Regions from separate parts of the Arthrobacter sp. 9E16 genome, predicted to be linked through region 1. Evidence: riboswitches for the same ligand, from Rfam matches in the RefSeq annotation. Region 1 holds a riboswitch; each other region holds the start of a gene.
The links. A riboswitch is a leader RNA that binds a small molecule or an ion and turns the genes downstream of it on or off. The one in region 1 is predicted to bind S-adenosylmethionine.
Positions count from the first base shown of each region.

Region 1 (6,655 bases):
GGCCAGCTTTGCGCAGATCCGCCGGGCGGCACCGCGGGCGGAACTGGTGGTGGCCGGTTATCCGCACCTGTTCGAGGCCGCCGCGCCGGGAATCCTCAGCGTAGAGGCGCAGAACCTGTTCAACGCCGGAACAGACGCGCTCAACGCCGTCGTCGCCGGGCAGGTGGGCGACGGCACCTTCGTGGACGTGACCGAAGCCTTCGCCGGCCACGGCATCGGTTCACCGGACCCCTGGATCCTTGCGGACGGCCCCTTTGCCCTGCATCCCACGGCCACCGGATACAGCGAGGGCTACTTCGCCGCCATTACCGCCGCAGTGGACGTGGAGCGCCCGGCCCAGGGAGGCAAGGGGCACTGCCGCGGACGCCGCTGACTGAGAGGCAGGCTCAAACTACGTCCCGGCCGGTGCGGTCAGCACTTCCGCCAGGTCAAACTTCACCGGCTCCTCCAACTGGCTGTAGGTGCACGAGTCCGGGGAGCGGTCCGGCCGCCAGCGCAGAAACTGGGCGGTGTGCCGGAACCGCTCCCCCTCCATGTGGTCATACTTGACCTCCACCACGCGCTCGGGCCGCAGCGGTACAAAGGACAGGTCCTTGCCGCCGCTCCAGCGGCTGCCCTCGGAGTTGCGGGGCGTGCGCGTTCCGGTGTCCTGTTTGTCGGCGGTCCACGGGTGGTCTGCCGAATCCGACACCAGCGGCTGCAGTTCAGCGAACAGTTCACGCCGGCGGGCCATGCTGAACGCGCCGGCCACCCCCACGTTGGTGAGTTCGCCGGCGTCGTTGTAGAGGCCCAGCAAAAGCGAGCCGACGGCGTCCGGCCCGGATTTGTGCACCCGGTAGCCGGCCAGCACGCAGTCAGCGGTCCGCTCATGCTTGTACTTCGCCATAGTGCGCTTGCCCGGCTGGTAGGGATCCGTCAGGGGTTTGGCCACGATGCCGTCCAGGCCGGCACCCTCGAACTCGCTGAACCAGCGCTGCGCGGTGCCTGGATCGGTGGTGCGACTGGTCAGATAAACGGGTGCGGCGGCGTGGGCAAGCGCGGCTTCCAGTGCGCTCCGGCGCGCCGCGTACGGCCGGTCCATGAAACCGGTGTCGTCCAGCGCCAGCAGGTCAAACGCAACAAAGGCCGCCGGTGTTTTTTCGGCCAGCAGTTTCACCCGGCTGGCCGCCGGATGGATGCGCTGTTGCAGGACCTCAAAGTCCAGCCGCTTCCCTGATTCGCTGATCAGGATAATCTCGCCGTCCACCACGCAGCGCTGCGGAAGGTTGGTCTTGAGCGCGTCCACCAGTTCCGGAAAGTACCGGGTCATCGGCTTTTCGTTGCGGCTGCCGATTTCCAACTCATCACCGTCCCGGAAAATGATGGAGCGGAAACCGTCCCACTTGGGCTCATAGGAGTAGTCCCCCTCGGGCAGCGCAGTCACGGCTTTGGCCAGCATGGGGGCTACGGGCGGCATTACCGGAAGTTTCATGGGCCCCATTCTTACCCGGTTTTCAGTCGAGGGGAATGGAAACGCCCAGCCCCGCGGCAAACGCGGTCAGCAGGTCCCGGCCCTGCTGCCAGTTCCCGATGCCGCTTTCATCATTGATGTGGGTCAGTGCTCCGGCGTCGATCACGGGGACACCCCAGGCCTGGGCCAGCAGCCGTGCTCCGGGGAGGGTGCAGTAGGGATCGTTTTCGCTGGCAACCAGCAGTCCGGGCACCGGAAGCGGCTCCAACCGCGGGTCCCGGAAAGATCCGGCAGTGTCCGGGAAGGCCGGCTCGGCCGGATCCGGCGGCGCCACCAGCAGCACACCCCGGGCGCCTTTCGGGTTGCGCAGCAGCCACTCGGCGGAGGCCAGGCAGCCCAGGCTGTGGGCCACGAGGATGGTGTCACCGCCGCGGGAGCCGGCGGCGTCGTCGAGCGCGTCCATCCAGTTCTCCAGGTTCGGGTCATCCCACGACGACGGCGAAATCCGGGACACGTCCGCGGCACCGTCCTGCCACCGGCTTTGCCAGTGCTCATCATTGGAGCCGCCAATCCCGGGGACCATGGTCAGGTGCATGCTGTTCGCCTCTCATCCTGTGGTGCCGGGGAGCCGGCAGCCGGGAATATCTGCTCGGAAACCGGTGCTGTCAATGAACATGAAGAAGATCGGTTTCCTGTCCTTTGGACATTACCGCGACGTGCAGGGTTCCTTTGTCCGCACCGCCAGGGACGCCCTGCTGCAGACCGTCGAAACGGCGGTGGCAGCCGAGGAAGCGGGCATTGACGGAGCCTTCCTTCGGGTCCACCACTTCGCCCCGCAGTTCGCTGCGCCGTTCCCTCTGCTGTCCGCCATGGCCGCACGGACTCACCGGCTTGAACTGGGCACGGCGGTGATCGATATGCGCTACGAAAATCCGCTGTACATGGCCGAAGAAGCGGCGGCCGCGGATCTGATCAGCGGCGGCAGGCTTCAGCTGGGCCTGAGCCGGGGTTCACCCGAGCCTGCGCTGCGCGGATATGAGGCATTTGGCTACGTTCCCACCGGGGACAGCACCGATGCGGATGAGGCCCGCAAGCACACGCTGGTGTTCCGGGCTGCGATTGCCGGTGCAGGTTTGGCGAACGCGGATCCGATGATGACCGGCAGTTCCGACGCGCTGGCCATCGATCCGCAGTCCCCGGGCCTCGCAGAACGGATCTGGTGGGGTTCCGGAACCCGGGCGACGGCCAAGTGGACCGGCGAACAGGGCATGAACCTGATGAGCTCCACCCTGCTGACGGAGGATACCGGAGTTCCCTTCGATGAGCTCCAGGCCGAGCAGATTGCGGTGTTCCGCAAGGCCTGGGCCGATGCGGGACATGAGGGGACTCCGCGGGTCTCCGTCAGCCGCAGCGTCATTCCGCTGGTGACCGACACCGACCGCCGGTATTTCGGGCTGCGCGCCCAGGCCGAGGGTCGCGACCAGGTGGGGCGGCTCGACGGCGGCCTGGCCCGGTTCGGCAAGAGCTACATTGGCGAACCCGACGTCATTGCCGCCCAGCTTGCCGCGGACGCCGCGGTTCAGGCTGCGGACACGCTTCTGGTGACGGTGCCCAACCAGCTGGGCGTGGACTACAACGTGCAGCTGCTGGAAAACATCGTGAAGCATGTCGCGCCGGCGGCCGGCTGGCGCTGATGCCTCCCGTACGGCGGCGGTTCCCGGCTGTCACCGGCATGCGCTATGGTGGTGTCAGCTTCACGAGAGGTGGCCAACGCCCGGAGGAATCCGGGTCCGTAAAAGCTCCGACTGGCCTCACACCAACCCCATGTTCGGCGGGTGGTTCGGATGACGAAGCGGCCTGACGCCGCCCGGCGCAGGCAAGGACAACCTGTAAAGGAACACGCTGTGAGCACTTCCAGTGACACCCGCTGCGCCAGCTTCCGGCCCGGCCATAACATCCATCAGATCCATGCCAAGAAGCTTGTTGGCTTCGATGACTGGGTGGATGCCCAGGCCTACGTGGACCTGGACCTGGGCATCGTCCAGCTGGTCGTGGACGGCAGGCAGCAGCTGATGTGGTTCCATGACCTGCCGACGCTGGCCCTGGCCCTCGCTGGTTCCGGCGGAGCGGCACAGTGGTGCGCCCGGTACTCCTCGCTCCTGGTCCCCGGCGGTTTCGACGGCCCGGCCCGGCGCTCTTTTTTCTACTTGGCGACGCCGGAAAAGCTCAGGCCGTGTAGCGGGTTCAGTTCAGCATCCGGCGCCGAAGCCGCTTCAGCACAGCAGGGCTGACCCCGGCGTCGCGCAGGTACTGTTCCGCGTCCAGCCCGTCCAGGGCGCGGAGCAGTTCACGCCTTCCGTCGGCCACCCGGGCGTCTTCCTGCTCGGAGGTCAGCGGCTTTTCCCGCGGATGCACCTGCGTGGCGTGGAAGGCATTAATGCCGCGTACGGCCTGCTCATAATCATCGGCAATGGCCTCCGGCGATGCCCCGGCCAGCTGGAGCAGGAGCATAATGATGAGCCCGGTGCGGTCCCTGCCGGCGGAGCAGTGGATCACCACCGCGCCGTCGTCGGCGTCTGCGAGGGCCTGAACGACGGCGGCGATCTTCTCCGGCCAGCGGCGCAGGTTCTCCCGATACCACTTGGGTGAATCCATGTACGGGCCGCAGAGCGCGGTGAAGTCGGGATCGTTCGCTTCCTGCGTGGGCCGGGTCAGGAAGGTGATGCCGGCAGCGGCGTCGGCGCCCACCTCCGGGTCGGTGTCCCGGCGGCCCTGCTCGACGTCGTTGCGGAGGTCGATGACGGTGCGGACGCCTGCTTCGCGGGCCTGCGCCCAGCCCCGCTCAGTGAGCCATTCGGACCGGCCCATCCGGAAGATCCGGCCGGGTGCCACGGAGCCGCCGCCGGCAACCGGGATGCCGCCCAGGTCACGGGCATTCGCCGCGCCTTCCCACTCCACATCCCGGTTGCCCATCACGCCACTCTAGGACCAGTCGAAGAAGCCCTTGCCGGACTTCCGGCCGAGCTCGCCGCGCGCCACCTTGTCCCGAAGGATCTGCGGCGGTTCAAACCGCGGACCAAGGGTTTCGGCAAGATACTCGGCAATGCCCAGGCGCACGTCCAGACCCACAATGTCGGTGGTCCGCAGCGGTCCCGTGGGGTGCTTGTAGCCCAGGACCATGGCGGCATCGATATCCTCTGCCGTGGCCACGCCCTCCTCCACCATGCGCATGGCTTCCAGGGCGATGGCCACTCCCAGCCGGGAGCTGGCAAAGCCCGGGGCATCGTTCACGACGACGGGCGTCTTGCCGAGGTCCTGCGCCCAGGCGGCGGCGGCTTCAGCCAGCTCCTCGGAGGTCTGCTTTCCCAGCACCACCTCGATCAGGGTGGAGGCGGGCACCGGGTTGAAAAAGTGCAGCCCGCAAAACCGCTCCGGGCGCTGCAGCTTTTCCGCCAGGCCGGAGACGGACAGTGAAGACGTGTTGGACGCCAGCCAGGCCTCGGATCCCAGCTGCTCCTCGACCGCAACCAGGGCTGCTGCCTTCAGTCCGAAATCCTCCGGCACTGCTTCCACCACCAACCCGGCACCGGAGAACGCCGCATAGTTCGTGGAAACGGACAAACGCGCGGTCAGGTCCGCCAGGCCCGCGGAAACGGTGCCGCGCTCGACGCTCTTGGCCAGTGCGCCGGAGACGCGGTCATAAGCGGCGGAGGCGGCGTCGTCGTCGCGCTCCACCACCACCACCGTTGCTCCGGCCGTGACGAAGGCGTGGGCGATACCCGCGCCCATCCGCCCGCCGCCGAGCACTCCTACCGTGGAGGGAACTGCCATTACTTTTTCTTCCTCTCAAGGAATGCGGACATGCGGTCAAACTTGGCCTGCGATTCAAACAGAATCCCCTGCGCCAAATTGTCGATGGCGGGGTGGGCGTCCGCCGGGGCGGCAAACACCGTTTTGGTGAGCCGGACGGCCAGCGGGTCCTGGCGGGCAATCCGGTCCGCCAGGGCGTGCGCGGCGGCCAGCAGGTCTTCCGGTTCGGCGAGCTCGGTGACCAAGTGCGCGGCCAGCGCTTCCTCGGCGTTCAGCACCCGTCCGGCCAGCAGGATCTCCTTGGCCAGCGGTTCGCCCACCAGTTCCTTCAGCCGCCAGCTGGCGCCGGCGGCTGCCAGGATCCCCAGCGAGGTTTCCGGATTGCCGATCTTGACGCGGGGTGTTCCAATCCGGAAGTCCGCAGCGAAGGCCAGCTCCGCCCCGCCGCCCAGGGCGTAGCCGTCCAATGCCGCGATGACGGGCATCGGTAGTTTGGCGATCCGGGCAAACACAGTGGAGTTGATGCCTCGCAGGGCGTCGTCGCGGCGGCGTTCGCGCAGCTGGGCAATGTCCGCGCCGGAGGCAAACACCCCGTTGCTTCCAGCAAGGATGAGGGTCCGGGGGTTCTCCTCCAAGTCCGCGCAGAGCAGGTGCAGCTCTTCGACCATGGCGGCGTCGATGGCGTTGCGGACCTCGGGCCGGTTGAGGACCGCGGTGACGCGCCCGTTCCCGTCGGTGACCTGCAGGGTGGTGAAGGAGCTGTAGTCGGCACCCATTTAGACGGCCTCAATCAGCATGGCGGTGCCTTGCCCGACGCCGACGCACATGGTGGCGATGCCGCGGGAGGCACCCTCGCGTTCCATTCGGTTCAGCAGCGTGATGGCAATCCGGGAGCCGGAGGAACCCAGCGGGTGCCCCAGGGCGATGGCGCCGCCGTCGTTGTTGACGATGTCTTCGTTCACGCCGAGCCGGCGGATGCAGGCCAGGGACTGGGTGGCGAAGGCTTCGTTGAGTTCAAAGGCGCCGATGTCGGCAAGTTTCACGCCGCTGCGGGCGAGCACTTTCTGCGTGGCCGGGACGGGGCCGATGCCCATGATTTCCGGCGGCACTCCGGCGGACGCGCCGTCGACAATCCGGGCCCGGGCGGTGAGCCCGTACTCGCGGATGGCACGCTCGGAGGCGACGATGATCGCGGACGCGCCGTCGTTCAGCGTGCTGGAGTTGCCGGCGGTGACAATGCCGCCGGGCCGGACCACGGGACGCAGCTTGGCGAGCACCTCGGCGGTGGTGCACTCGCGCGGGCCCTCGTCGGTATCCACCACGGTGTCGCCCTTGCGGCCGCGGATGGTGACCGGAACAATTTCGTCCTTGAAGTGTCCGGCGGCAATGGCTGCC
Region 1 is NZ_PJIU01000001.1:655,666-662,320, forward strand. Features, by position in the region: gene CXR00_RS03065 (SGNH/GDSL hydrolase family protein) at 1-373, shown strand, start outside; gene CXR00_RS03070 (ATP-dependent DNA ligase) at 392-1,471, opposite strand; gene CXR00_RS03075 (alpha/beta hydrolase) at 1,494-2,045, opposite strand; gene CXR00_RS03080 (LLM class flavin-dependent oxidoreductase) at 2,119-3,144, shown strand; SAM riboswitch class IV at 3,203-3,339, shown strand; gene CXR00_RS03085 (hypothetical protein) at 3,355-3,741, shown strand; gene CXR00_RS03090 (tyrosine-protein phosphatase) at 3,695-4,423, opposite strand; gene CXR00_RS03095 (3-hydroxyacyl-CoA dehydrogenase family protein) at 4,433-5,281, opposite strand; gene CXR00_RS03100 (enoyl-CoA hydratase/isomerase family protein) at 5,281-6,036, opposite strand; gene CXR00_RS03105 (acetyl-CoA C-acyltransferase) at 6,037-6,655, opposite strand, start outside.

Region 2 (6,655 bases), on a different contig from region 1:
GCGACCACCACGCCGAAACCCAGCACGCCGATCACGAAAGCCAGCACAAAACGGATGACCCAGGTGCTGCGCTGCAGTCCGAACAAATTGAGGGCAGTCGCCGCCAGCGCCGCTCCCGCGGCTGCGGGGCGGGCCTGATCCGGAACCACATACAAGCCGAAGGTCAGGGCCAGCACGGCGGCCGAAGTCACCAGTGCGCACACCATGGTCCATCCGGTAAAGAATCCCATATATGGCCCCAGCAGGACCCTCGCCGCTGAACGCGCGGTTCCGCCGGCATTGCGGTGACCGCTGATGCGCAGTCCGGCACTGAGCAGGAAGGTTGATGCTGCGGTGCAGTAGGCCACGAGGGCGGCGAGGGCGAGGGAGGCCGCCAGGGCAAATCCGGCAGCGTTCGCGACCGGGGGCAGGACCACAAAAATTCCGCCGCCCACCATGCAGCCGATGCCCACGGTGGTGGCATCAAATCCGCCCAGCGGGAGTTTCGCTCCGGAGCTTCCGGACACGTGCCCCTCCGTTCAGTCGGGCCCGGGCGGTGCTGCGCCCGCACCGGGCTGCGCAGCGGTGCCCTTGGCAGGGAAAGGATGTGAACACCGGTAAACTCATGAAGAGACCTTGTATTCACAATGAGCGGGAACAGTGGTTTCCGCAAGCAATCTTGAAAGGACTGCTGTGCTGCGCACTCATGCCCTTGGTTCCCTGAGGGCCGAGCATATTGGACAGACCGTCACCCTCGCTGGCTGGGTGGCCCGACGCCGGGACCACGGCGGCGTTGCCTTCCTTGACCTCCGTGATGCCTCCGGAGTGGCCCAGGTGGTGGTCCGCGAAGAGGACGTCTTCCACGGACTGCGCAACGAATACGTTCTTCAGATCACCGGCACCGTGCAGAAGCGTCCGGAAGGCAACGAAAACCCCTCACTGGCCACCGGTGAAGTGGAAATCATCGCTGATGATGTGGTGGTCCTGAACACGTCCGACCCGCTGCCGTTCCAGATTGACGAGCACGTGGAGGTTGGTGAGGAAGCCCGCCTGAAGCACCGCTACCTGGACCTGCGCCGTCCCACTCCCGCACGGAACATGCGCCTGCGTTCCGAAGCCAACCGTGTGGCCCGCAACCTCTTGCATGACGAGGGCTACGTGGAAATTGAGACCCCCACGCTGACGCGTTCCACCCCCGAGGGTGCCCGTGACTTCGTGGTTCCCGCACGTCTGGCTCCGGGTTCCTGGTACGCCCTGCCGCAGTCTCCCCAGCTGTTCAAGCAGCTGCTGCAGGTCGGCGGATTCGAAAAGTACTACCAGATTGCCCGCTGCTACCGCGACGAAGACTTCCGTGCGGATCGTCAGCCGGAGTTCACCCAGCTGGACATCGAAGCAAGCTTTGTCGAGGAAGATGACATCATCGCCCTGGGCGAGGCTGTGGTGAAGGCACTGTGGAAGCTGATCGACGTCGACATCACCACGCCGATCCCGCGCATGACCTACGCGGACGCGATGGCCCGCTACGGCTCCGATAAGCCGGACCTGCGTTTCGGCCTGGAACTGACCGAACTCACCGAGTTCTTCAAGGACACCACCTTCCGCGTGTTCCAGGCTCCCTACGTGGGCGCCGTCGTCATGCCCGGCGGAGCCTCGCAGGCACGCCGCACACTCGATGCCTGGCAGGAATGGGCCAAGCAGCGCGGCGCCAAGGGCCTGGCCTATGTGCTGGTGCAGGAAGACGGCACCCTGACCGGTCCCGTTGCCAAGAACCTCACCGACTTTGAGCGCGAAAACCTGGCGGAGAAGGTGGGCGCCAAGCCCGGTGACTGCATCTTCTTCGGCGCAGGTGAAAAGACCGAGGCACGCGCACTCCTCGGCGCAGCGCGTGTGGAGATCGGCCACCGCACCGGCCTGATCAACCCGAATGACTGGGCTTTTGTCTGGGTGGTTGACGCCCCCATGTTCGAGCCGGCTTCCGCTGCCGTTGCCGCGGGCGACGTGGCCGTGGGCGGCGGTGCCTGGACTGCGGTCCACCACGCCTTTACCTCACCGAAGCCCGAGTTCATGGACACCTTCGACACGGATCCCGCATCGGCTCTGGCCTACGCCTATGACATTGTCTGCAACGGCAACGAAATTGGCGGCGGCTCCATCCGTATCCACCAGCGCGATGTGCAGGAGCGCGTCTTCAAGGTCATGGGCCTGTCGCAGGAAGACGCCCAGGAGAAGTTCGGGTTCCTGCTTGAAGGATTCAAGTACGGCGCACCGCCCCACGGCGGCATCGCCTTCGGCTGGGACCGTGTGGTCGCGCTGCTTTCGGGCAGCGAATCCATCCGCGACGTCATTGCCTTCCCGAAGTCCGGCGGCGGCTATGACCCGCTGACCCAGGCTCCGGCTCCGATCACTGCCCAGCAGCGCAAGGAAGCCGGCGTGGACTTCAAGCCGGAAAAGAAGGCTGAAGCCAAGAAGGACGACGCCAAGAAGGACTAGGTCTTTCGCAGGATTCCAGAATGATGAAGGTGCCCGGCCGCTGATGCGGCCGGGCACCTTCATCTTTCGACGCGCCGTTAAATTTGGGTGAATTATTCCGGCAGCCTGTTTTAGCCCGGTGCGGGCGCCATAGTGGGGACCGGCAAATTGTAGACAACAAGCCAGTAATCTCCGTCCGGCCCGTCCACTGTGATGGACGCCGGGGTTTGATCGGGTGTGACGATGTGTTCAAAAGACGTTAGGACCGGCCAATTGCAATTGTTGCTGCTGGAAGCGGTCACTGGGTTTGAATCAGCGTCCCGAACCTCGACGCTGTAGTCCCCGGGCTGGTTACAGGTGAGGTACACGCTGAAGCTGGTCCCCGGTTCCATCGCGGGCAGATCGAAGGTGCTCCTCCCGGTGCCGGGTTCCTCGAGCACGAGGCTGGCGTTGAGAGGGCGCCCCTGGGGATTTTGCTGGAAGTAGCTCTCGAGGCTGATGGGATTGTCCGCCCGGAACAGTGCCAGCATGGCGGGGTCGCTGGGGGCAGGAGGCTCCGTGCTTCCCGGGGGCAGTTCCACGCCGATGCTGCTCCGGCTGGACGAACCGGCTTTGGGGGAGGCCGTGGCGGTCTCCCCGGCTGTGGCTGACGATGTGGCCGGTTTAGAGGAAGCGGCCTCGGGCTCCTCCTGGGCGCTGCATCCTGTCAGCACCAGACCCAGCGCCGCTGCGGGAAGCAGGGCCTTATGCATAAACGGCAAATCCGACGCTCTGCCGGGCCTTGCCTTATTCCGTGATGTTCCATTGGCATTTCTGTTTCTGGTCATCTCCGCTACTTCCTTCCGAAGTAATCCGAAGAACGATAGTGGAGCCGGCTTCGAATGTAAAGGATTGGTAACGGACGGCCGCTGTCATAAACGCGTGGAAACAATTCCCGGCTCCGTATTTCCGGTGCCGACACATTTCTGCCGGTCAGGCGAATTCGGGAACGCCCAGACGGCGAAACGCTGAACCGTGGAATATCAGGGGCTCATGGGCATCGTCGTGTGAGGCATGGCCGTGCACCCGTAGCAGCACCACCTGATGGTCCCCGGCCGGAACCTCATTCTCCACAGAGCACTCAAGCCAGAGGGCGGCCCGGTCCAGGAACAATGATCCGGAGTCATCCGTGTGCAGATCCAGTCCGGTGAAGCGGTTTCCGGCCCTGGACGCAATCTGTTTGCAGACGCCCTCGTGATCGGAACCCAAAATCGACACGCCAATCCGGGCCGAGCCCCGCAGCACCGGCCATGTGCGGGACGTGTTCTGCACGGCAAACATCACCAGCGGCGGATCCATGGAAACGCCCACCGTGAAGGAAGAAGCAACCAGGCCCTGCGGCTCGCCGTCGATGACCGCGCACAGGGCGGCAACGCCGGACGGAAAACGGGAGAACGCCCGGCGCAATGCAGCGGGCTGAAGGTCGGTCAAAAGTGCCATGCTCAAAAGATCCTCTGCCTCAAGCGCCCGGTAACCCGATACGTCGGTAGCGAAGCGCGGTACTTGCCGGGCCGGTTGGAAACCGGGCGGCCGAATCGTCACCTGGAGCACCCCGCTACGGCGAGAGGGTTGCCGTCCAGCCGGCCAGGGCCCGTGGCTGGAACTCTTGATTCTTGCTCCAACGTAGGCCGGGCAGCACCGGGACACAAACCCCCGCCACAGTTCGTAAACTCCGCTTCATAAAAGTCATGGGGATGAAGGGATACAGTGTGAAGAATGAGACAGCGGTGGTTTAAACAGGTGGACGTTTTCGGCAGCGAACCGTATTTGGGCAACCCGCTGGCGGTGGTGCTCGAAGCGGAAGGGCTGACGGATGCTGAGATGGCCTCCTTCGCCCGGTGGACCAACCTTTCCGAGACCACCTTCGTCCTGCCGCCCACTGTGGACGGGGCCGACTACCGGGTCCGGATCTTCACCCCCGGCGGGGAGATTCCCTTCGCCGGACACCCTACGCTGGGCACGTGCCACGCCTGGCTGGAGACCGGGGCCAAGCGCCGGTACCCCGACGTCGTCGTACAGGAATGCGGCATAGGACTCGTGACGCTGCACGCCAATGCCGGGATCGCGGCGTTTGCCGCTCCGCCCCTGCTGCGCTCCGGTGCGCTGGAAGACGATGTCCTGGACCAGGCCCGGCAGGCACTGGGCCTGGAACCGGAGCAAATCCTCGCCTCCAACTGGATCGACAACGGACCCGGCTGGCTGGGACTGCTGCTCCGGGACGCCGCAACTGTCCTGGCGCTGAACCCGAATCCCGTGATCATGGGCAACCTGCGCGTGGGCGTCATTGGCGCGCAGCCGGCGGACGCGGAAACAGACTTTGAAGTGCGCGCCTTCGTACCGGGTCTCGGTATTGCAGAGGATCCGGTCACCGGCAGCCTCAATGCCGGACTCGCCCAGTGGCTGATCGGAGCCTCGCTGGCACCGGAACGCTACGTCGTCACCCAGGGCACTGCCGTCCAGCGCTCCGGCCGGGTCCGGGTCTTCACCCGGGACCGCAAGATCTGGGTGGGCGGATCCACGGTCACCTGCATTGACGGCACCGTCACACTGTAAATCGGGCACCATGTTCACCCTAAACTCGCTCGCCCTTCCGGTTATCGGTGCACCCATGGCCGGGGGGCCTTCCACCCCGGAGCTGGCTGCTGCTGTGGGGGAGACCGGCGGGCTCGGCTTCCTGGCCGCCGGTTACAAGAGCACCGGCACCGTGGCGGACCAGATTACCCAGCTGCGCAGGCTGAGCGGCCGGCCCTTTGGCCTGAACCTCTTCGTTCCGGATGCTGCCAACACCTACCCGGTTGCCGCGCAGGATCAGGCTGCGGGGAAGGCGGAAGCCCGGGCTCGAAAAATCGAAGCGGCCCTGATCTTCCGTGAGCACCTGGTCACAGCAGCAGGACAGGGGCCAGCCGGAACCACGGTCCCCGAACCCGCGATGCCGAACCCCAACGACGACGACGCCTGGCAAGCCAAGCTGGAGCTGGTCCTCCGGGAGCGGGTCCCGGTAGTGTCCTTCACCTTCGGATTGCCGGAACCGGCGGTCTTTGCCGAACTTGCCGCGCAGGGAATCTGCAGCGTGGTGACGGTCACCGATGCCGGCGAGGCGCGCGCGGCGGCAGCTGCCGGAGCGAACATCCTGTGCGTGCAGGGCCCGGAAGCCGGCGGACACCGGGGAACCCTGGACAGCGGGAAGGTGCCGGGGAAGGTCTCCTTAACTGACCTGCTGCAGCAGGTTCGAGAAGCCTGCCCGCTTCCGTTGGTAGCCGCGGGAGGCATTTCCACCCCGGAGGACGCGTCCGCAGCTCTGGCCGCCGGGGCGGGTGCCGTCCAAATGGGAACCCTGCTGCTGCTCAGCGACGAAGCCGGGACCAGCAAGGTGCACCGCGGCGGGTTGATGGATGCCATCCAGGGGCGCAGGGATCCAGGTACGGCGCTGACCCGGGCCTTCTCCGGCCGTCCGGCGAGGGGGCTGATCAATGACTTCATGCGTGCCTATCCGGATGCCCCGGACGCGTACCCGTACATCAATCACGTCACCAGCCCGCTCCGGGCCGCCGCCGCGGCGGCAGGCAATCCGGAAGGAGTCAGCCTGTGGGCCGGAACAGGGTTCCGGCACGCCGCTGAAGCTCCGGCGCAGGTGATTCTCCGCCGCCTGTTCGGGCTGGCCGACTGAGGGCGGTCCCGTCACGGCACGGCCCGGCTCCAGGCCAAGCGCCTTAGGGCACCGTAATTCGGATGAAAACGGAGCAGGCATCCTTAGCAGCCTGAGCCAGCACCGCCAGTTTAGGGTCCTGAACATCGAGCGGACGCAGCCGGGTCAGGTTGCTCCACCGCGCGAAGATCTTCTGCCGCGCCAGCACCTCGGTCAGCACACGGTCTCCGCCGAACACCAGATACTCCGGCGGATGTTCGGTGAAAATTCGGGCGGCCTGCTCGGCTGCGGTCTCCACCAGCGCGTCGGCCTGGTTGGCCCGACGCCGGGCAAAGCGCTGCTGCGACCCGCCACCCGCGGCAGTGCGCGACTGCACATAGCGGTTGCCGGTTTTGGACGCGAGCAGCCGGCCCTCCCGGGCAACACCCGCGGCGTATCCGCCGCGGCGCAGCAGCACAATCCCGAGCGTCCGCGACTGGCCGGCCAATGAGGCCAGGCGTTCGACGTCGTCGGCCCCTCGCC
Region 2 is NZ_PJIU01000002.1:306,178-312,832, forward strand. Features, by position in the region: gene CXR00_RS08160 (APC family permease) at 1-506, opposite strand, end outside; gene aspS (aspartate--tRNA ligase) at 673-2,469, shown strand; gene CXR00_RS08170 (hypothetical protein) at 2,580-3,200, opposite strand; gene CXR00_RS08175 (flavin reductase family protein) at 3,421-3,927, opposite strand; SAM riboswitch class IV at 3,982-4,099, opposite strand; gene CXR00_RS08180 (PhzF family phenazine biosynthesis protein) at 4,204-5,040, shown strand; gene CXR00_RS08185 (nitronate monooxygenase) at 5,051-6,154, shown strand; gene CXR00_RS08190 (acVLRF1 family peptidyl-tRNA hydrolase) at 6,198-6,655, opposite strand, start outside.
Region 2: linked by a shared signal. The riboswitch ahead of CXR00_RS08175 (flavin reductase family protein) and the one ahead of CXR00_RS03085 (hypothetical protein) in region 1 are both predicted to bind S-adenosylmethionine.

Region 3 (6,655 bases), 700 kb from region 1:
GCGATGTCGCAGCCCGTGCGGCGGACCACCAGAACGTGTTCGACGGCGTTGGCCCCGGACACGGCTGCATCGGCATTGTCCTTCACCGGCACGGCGGCGCCGCGGCGGAACTGGCCGTCGGTGGTGACCAGCAGCTTGGCGCCGGTGTCCTCAACCCGGAACTTCAGGGCCTCGGCGGAAAAGCCGCCGAACACCAGGGAATGGACGGCGCCGATCCGGGCGCAGGCCAGGGTGATGACGATGGTTTCCACGATGACCGGCAGATAGATGACCACGCGGTCACCTTTGCCGATGCCCAGGTTCAGCAGTGCGTTGGCGGCGCGGCAGACGTCGCGCTGCAGATCCGCGTAGGTGACGGTGCGCCGGTCTCCGGGTTCGCCCTCAAAGTGCAGGGCCACCTTGTCCCCGCGGCCGGCGGCAACGTGGCGGTCCACGCAGTTCACCGCGACGTTCAGGGTTCCGCCGGCAAACCATTCGATGGCAGGGACGCTGTACTCGGCCTCTGGCTCCGGGGTCTCCGGTCCGCTGAGCCGCTGCGGCGGGGTAAACGTGTGCGCCGTGTGCCAGGGCTGCTCCCACTGCAGCCGGCGGGCTGCCGCCTCCCAGAAGGCGATCCGCTCGGTTTCGGTGGTTGGGTCCGCCGCCGAGCTCTTCACATCCTGCAGTGCTTCTTCGAGTGTTTCCTGCAGTGTTGTGCTCAGGCCCATTTGGCCACCGCCTTCTTTTCGGCCAGTCCCAGCAGGGCGTCGGTAATCTTGCCGATCACCGCCAGCAGGATGATGGCCAGCAGCAGCCGGTCGGTGCGCCCGTTGTTTTGCGAATCGGTCAGCAGGAAGCCCAGCCCCATGGAAGAGGCGATGAGTTCCGCGGCCACGAGGAACAGCCAGGACTGTGCCAGCGCCAGCCGCAGCCCGGAGAATACCGCCGGAACGACGGCGGGCAGCTGCACCGTGGTCAGGAGTTTCAGCCCGTTGAGTCCGAAGGCGCGGGCGGCCTCCACCAGGTTCCGGTCCACGTGGCGCAGGGCCAGTGACACGGTGGTGAACACCGGGAAGAAGGCACCGATCGCAATCAGCGTGATTTTGGAGTCCTCGCCGATCTTCAGCCACAGGATCAGCAGGGGGACCCAGGCCAGCGACGGCACGGCACGCAGTGCGCCGATCATCGGACCCAGCAGGATGTCGGCCAGGCGGGACAGCCCCAGCACGGCGCCCAGGGCCAGGCCCAGCAGCCCGCCGGCGGCGAAACCGATGAGCACCCGCTGGGTGGAGATGGCCACGTGGTTGCCCAGCTGGCCGCGGCCGATCAGGTCAGCTGCGGCAGTGTAGACGGCCGACGGCGAGGGCAGCTGGACCGGACTGAAGATTCCGGCGGCTGTGCTGATCTGCCAGGCGGCCAGTACCAGGACGGGAACCACCAGGCCCAGGCCCGCGCGGGTCCAGCGGCTGGCCAGGATGGTGCCGGCCGGCGCTGCATTCCCGGCACCGGCGCTCGCGGATGCCGGGGTCTTCAGGGCCGAACTCACTGTGCATCCGAAATGGACTCGGGATCAGCGGACTTCACGAAGGAGTCATCGAACAGGCCGTCCAGTGCCTTGTCCACGGCGTCCTGGCCGGCGACGTCCCCGGTTTCCACCAGTGTGGGGCCGATTTTCTCAAGCACGCTGCGCTGGGCCTCACCCGGTGCGGGGTCAACGTCCAGGTTGCTGCGTTCCAGCACCACGGTCTGGGCCACCGCCAGGTCCAGGCCGGCAACATCGGCCAGGATCTGCGCCGTTTCCTCCGGGTTTTCAGCAGCCCACGCGCGGGCCTTCTCATAGGCGTTGACCACTGTCTGAGCGAGTTCCGGATCCTCTTTGAGGAAGGATTCGTTGGCGGCAAGGATGCCGTAGGTGTTGAAGTCCAGGTTGCGGTGGATCAACCGGGCACCGTTTTGTTCGGCACCCGCCATGATCGGGTCCAGCCCTGCCCAGGCATCCACTGATCCGTTTTCCAGGGCGCTCCGGCCGTCTGCGTGCTGCAGCTGTTCCACGGTGACGTCGTCCAGGCTCAGTCCGGCTTCGTCCAGGGCCTGGACCAGGAAGAAGTAGGGGTCGGTGCCCTTGGTGGCCGCCACGGACTTGCCCTTGAGGCCCGCCACGGAGGTGATGTCCGAGTCGGCGCCCACCGCCAGGGCCGCCCATTCCGGCTGGGAGAAAATGTCGATGGCCTTGATCGGGGATCCGTTGGCGCGGTGCAGCAGCGCTGCGGACCCTGCGGTGGAACCGACGTCGATCGCCCCGGAGCGCAGGTTTTCATTGGCCTTGTTGGAGCCGGCCGACTGCACCCACTCCACCGTGACGCCGTCGTCGGCGAGGGCGGATTCCAGCCAGCCCTGGTCCTTGATGATCAGGCTGAGCGGGTTGTAGGTGGCGAAGTCGAGGGTGAGGGTTCCTCCGTCGGCCGCGCCGGCGTCGGCGGCGGCATCGGAATCCTCGCCTGCCACGCAACCGGTCAGCAGCAGGGAAGCTGCGGCGGCGGCTGCGGCCAGGGTCTTGAGCGCGGTGCGGGAAGCTGAGGGGGAACTGAGGGAACGGCTGTTCATGGGGATTCTTTCTGATGAGTTGGCTGCGAGGCATCGCGGTTCATGCGCAAAATGGGCGCAGAACGGCGGGGGTAGCGGCCCTTAGAGGGGTGACGCCGGGAGAAGTTTTAGTGGCGGTCGACGCCGAGGCGGGCCAGGAGCTCGCCGCGCATTCGGGCCAGCTCGGCCGAGGCGCGGTTCCGCGGGCGCGGGCCGGGCACGGTGATGGTGTCCGTAATGGTGGCTCCGGCAGCACCGGGCTCCCTGCCCAGGACGATGATGCGGTCTGCCAGCTGGAGGGCTTCGTCCACGTCGTGGGTTACCAGCAGCACCGTGGTGGGGGTGGCCCGGTGAACCGCGAGCAGCAGGTCCTGCATCTTCAGCCGGGTCAGGGCATCCAGTGCACCGAACGGTTCATCCAGCAGGAGCACGCCGGGCGTGCGGGCCAGGGCCCGGGCAAGAGAAGCGCGCTGCGCCATGCCACCGGAAACTGCCCGGGGACGGTGTTTGGCGAATGCGGCCAGTTCCACCAGCTCCAGCAGTTCGGCCACCTTGGCCTTGCCGTTCTTGGCGCTGATGCCCTTGGGCAGGCCCATGGCGATGTTGGCCTGCAGGGTTTGCCAGGGCAGCAGCCGCGGTTCCTGGAACGCGACGGCGCACCGGTCATCAATGCCGCGCACGGGTGTTCCGTTGATCCGGACTTCCCCGCTGGTTGGAGCGTCCAGGCCGGCTGCGGCCCGCAGGAGCGTGGACTTTCCGCAGCCGCTGGAGCCCAGGATGGCCAGGACTTCGCCGGCATGTACGTCAAAGGTGATGTCCCGCAGCACCTGGTGGGTTTCACCGCCGGAGCCGAATGCGCGGCCGAGGGAGGAAAAGGCAACGGGAAGGGCGGAACCGGCGGCGCGCGTTTGGGGCGGCGCGGCGGCAGGGGACTGTGAAGCCAGAGCGGTCATGTTAACTCTCCATCGGTCCTGGCAGTAGCACCCTACGGATAACGCCTTGGGCCGGGAGGCCTCCTGCGGTGTTGTCCTCGCTATTGCCGTCCCTCAAGGAGGAGGTACGGCAACCAGGGTTGCTGCGGCTTCACTGATCCAGGTCTCTCAGCCGCTCGGGATGGTCAAGAGCAACTAAACGCGCGATTGCGGAAACCGGCAAGTCCCCCGCGTAATATTTCGACGCCGCCTGTGCCGGCGGGGGCGCCGGCGGGGGAGTGGAGGCCAGGCTATCTGTGGAGTCTGGGACAGGATGGGGAATGCTGCCAACCAGTGGTCATGCGGGGTCATAAATCCGTTCACACGGGGTCATGTTCTTTCCTTGCCTGTTCCGCTGTGCAAATACTGGTGGCGAAGGATCATGAGTCCCAACGCAAAGCTCTGGCTGGTTGGGCGGCAACCCTCTTTCCGTAGCGGGGTGCCCCAGATGAGGATCCGGCCGTGTCGCGTCCGCGAACGGCAAGTACGGCGCCCCAGCGGGTGCGTCCCGTCCCGAAGGATTTCCCCGTGTCCGAATCATCTTCCTCAACACCTCAGAACAGCCGGCGGCAGATCCGGTTCAACGCCTTTGACATGAACTGCGTGGGCCATCAGTCTCCGGGACTGTGGCGCCATCCGCAGGACCAGTCCGCGAATTACACGGATCTCCGCTACTGGGCCAACCTGGCCCAAACCTGCGAGCGCGGATTGTTTGACGGCATCTTTATCGCAGACGTCCTGGGCACCTATGACGTGTATGGAAACTCCAACGAGGCCACACTGCGGCAGGGCACCCAGGTGCCGGTGAATGACCCGCTGCTGCTGGTCTCCGCCATGGCACTGGTCACCGAGCACCTCGGTTTCGGCATCACCGCGGGAACAGCCTATGAACACCCCTACCCCTTCGCGCGGCGCCTCTCCACCCTGGACCACCTCACCAACGGCCGGGTCGGCTGGAACGTGGTCACCGGCTACCTGCCCTCGGCGGCCCGCAACATGGGTGCCGAAGACCAGCTTGAGCACGACGAGCGCTACAACCACGCGGATGAATACCTCGAGGTGATCTACAAGCTGCTGGAAGGCTCCTGGGAGGATGACGCCGTCGTCCGGGACAAGGACAGCGGCATCTTCACCGACCCGGCGAAGGTGCATGACATCAACCATGAGGGCAAGTACTTCAAGGTTCCCGGCATCCATATCAGTGAGCCGTCACCGCAGCGCACCCCGGTGATCTTCCAGGCCGGCGCCTCGCCGCGGGGCATTGCCTTTGCCGCCGGCAATGCCGAGGCCGTCTTCGTGGGCGCCCCCACGAAGGAAAAGCTCAGGGCCACGGTCACCCGGATTCGTGATGCCGCCGAAGCCGCCGGCCGGGACCGCCACTCCATCCGGATCTACACGCTGCTGACCATCATCACCGCGGCAACATCCGAGGAAGCCGAAGCCAAGCATGTGGACTACCAGCGGTACGCCAGCGACGAGGGTGCCCTGGCCCTGATGTCCGGCTGGCTCGGCGTGGATCTGTCCACCTACAACCTGGACGAGCCGCTGGGCAATGTGCAGTCCAATGCGATCCAGTCTGCCGCGGACAACTTCCAAAAAGCGAAGGACGACGGCGAACCCTGGACGGTGCGCGACATCGCCGAATCCGCGGGGATCGGCGGGCTGGGTCCGCGGCTGGTGGGCTCGGGGTCCGACGTCGCCGAGGAGCTGATCCGGTGGGTGGAAGAGACCGATGTGGACGGCTTCAACCTGGCCTACGCCATTACCCCGGGTACCTTCGAGGACGTGGTGGAATTTGTGGTGCCGGAGCTGCAGAAGCGCGGTGCCTACCGGACGGAATATACCCCGGGGACGCTGCGCCACAAGCTCTTCGGTGCCGGTGACAAGCTGCCCGAAAACCACCGCGGTGCGTCCTTCCGGCTTCAGCCGGCAGGGATTCCGGCACGCTGAGGGGTTCCGCCGTCCGGCCGGAGGTTTGCGGGGCGGGTTCCGGGCGGGGCCATTGACCGGGGACGGACTGCCTCCTTACGTTTGAAGGGTCCGCGCAGTGAACCCTTTAGCGAGCAGGAGTCGGCTATGGAACCCTCACCCAGCGCCACCGGCATGGCCCTTTCCGCCGACGGCACCCGCATCGCCTGGTCCCGGCAGGGCGACGGTCCGCCCCTGGTGATCGTGGATCCGCTGACAGCTGACCGCAACAGTTCCAGTACCCGGGCCCTGGCGCAGCTGCTCTCCGGAAACCACACCGTCTACACGTATGACCGGCGCGGACTGGGTGAAAGCGACGTGGGGGAGGAGTACACGGCCGAGTCCGACGTTGATGACCTGCTGGCAGTGGTGCAGGTGGCCGGCGGAAGGGCAGACCTCTACGGGTTCGCGTCGGGTGCCTTCCTGGCGCTGCGCGCCGCCGAGGAGTCCGCCGTCATCACGCGGGTTGTCGCGCTGGAGCCGACCCTGGCCCTGGAGGAGGGTGAAGACGAGATGCTGGTGCTGCAGACGGAACTTGAGGGACTCGGCGGTGTGCAGGTGCCCGTGCTGGTGCTGGCAGGGAGCGCCAGCGGCAACGAAACGCAGGATCTGGCCCGGCGGGCCGCCGATGCCCTGGAGGAAGGGGAGTTCCAGCTGCTGGAAGGCAGCACGGCCAGTGTGCCGGAGACCGCCCTGGCCGATGCCATCGAATCTTTCCTGAGCTGAGGCACGCAGCCGGGCGTAAGCTGGTGCCCGATCCAGAGCCCACCGAAGGACGGCAGATGACACACGTCAATAACCCCGCAGTTGTCGAAGCACTTCTGACCAACAAGGGCGCCCGCTGGGCGGTGGTGGGCCTGTCCAACAATCCGCGCCGCACCGCCGTCGGCGTCTCCCGTTACATCCAGGACCACCTCGGAATGGAAATCATCCCGGTGAGCCTGAAGGGAGACGATGTCCACGGCAACAAAGGCTACCGGCAGCTCAGCGAAATCCCCGGACAGATCGACGTCGTTGACTGCTTCGTGAATTCCTCCCGTGTCGGGAACATAGTGGACCAGGCCATCGAGGCAGGCGCCAAGGCGGTGTGGCTCCAGCTGGGCGTGATCGACGAGGCAGCGGCGCAGCGGGCGGCCGACGCCGGGCTGGACGTG
Region 3 is NZ_PJIU01000001.1:1,353,658-1,360,312, forward strand. Features, by position in the region: gene acs (acetate--CoA ligase) at 1-707, opposite strand, end outside; gene CXR00_RS06555 (ABC transporter permease) at 698-1,456, opposite strand; gene CXR00_RS06560 (aliphatic sulfonate ABC transporter substrate-binding protein) at 1,522-2,583, opposite strand; gene CXR00_RS06565 (ABC transporter ATP-binding protein) at 2,691-3,515, opposite strand; SAM riboswitch class IV at 3,912-4,026, shown strand; gene CXR00_RS06570 (LLM class flavin-dependent oxidoreductase) at 4,062-5,483, shown strand; gene CXR00_RS06575 (alpha/beta fold hydrolase) at 5,610-6,227, shown strand; gene CXR00_RS06580 (CoA-binding protein) at 6,284-6,655, shown strand, end outside.
Region 3: linked by a shared signal. The riboswitch ahead of CXR00_RS06570 (LLM class flavin-dependent oxidoreductase) and the one ahead of CXR00_RS03085 (hypothetical protein) in region 1 are both predicted to bind S-adenosylmethionine.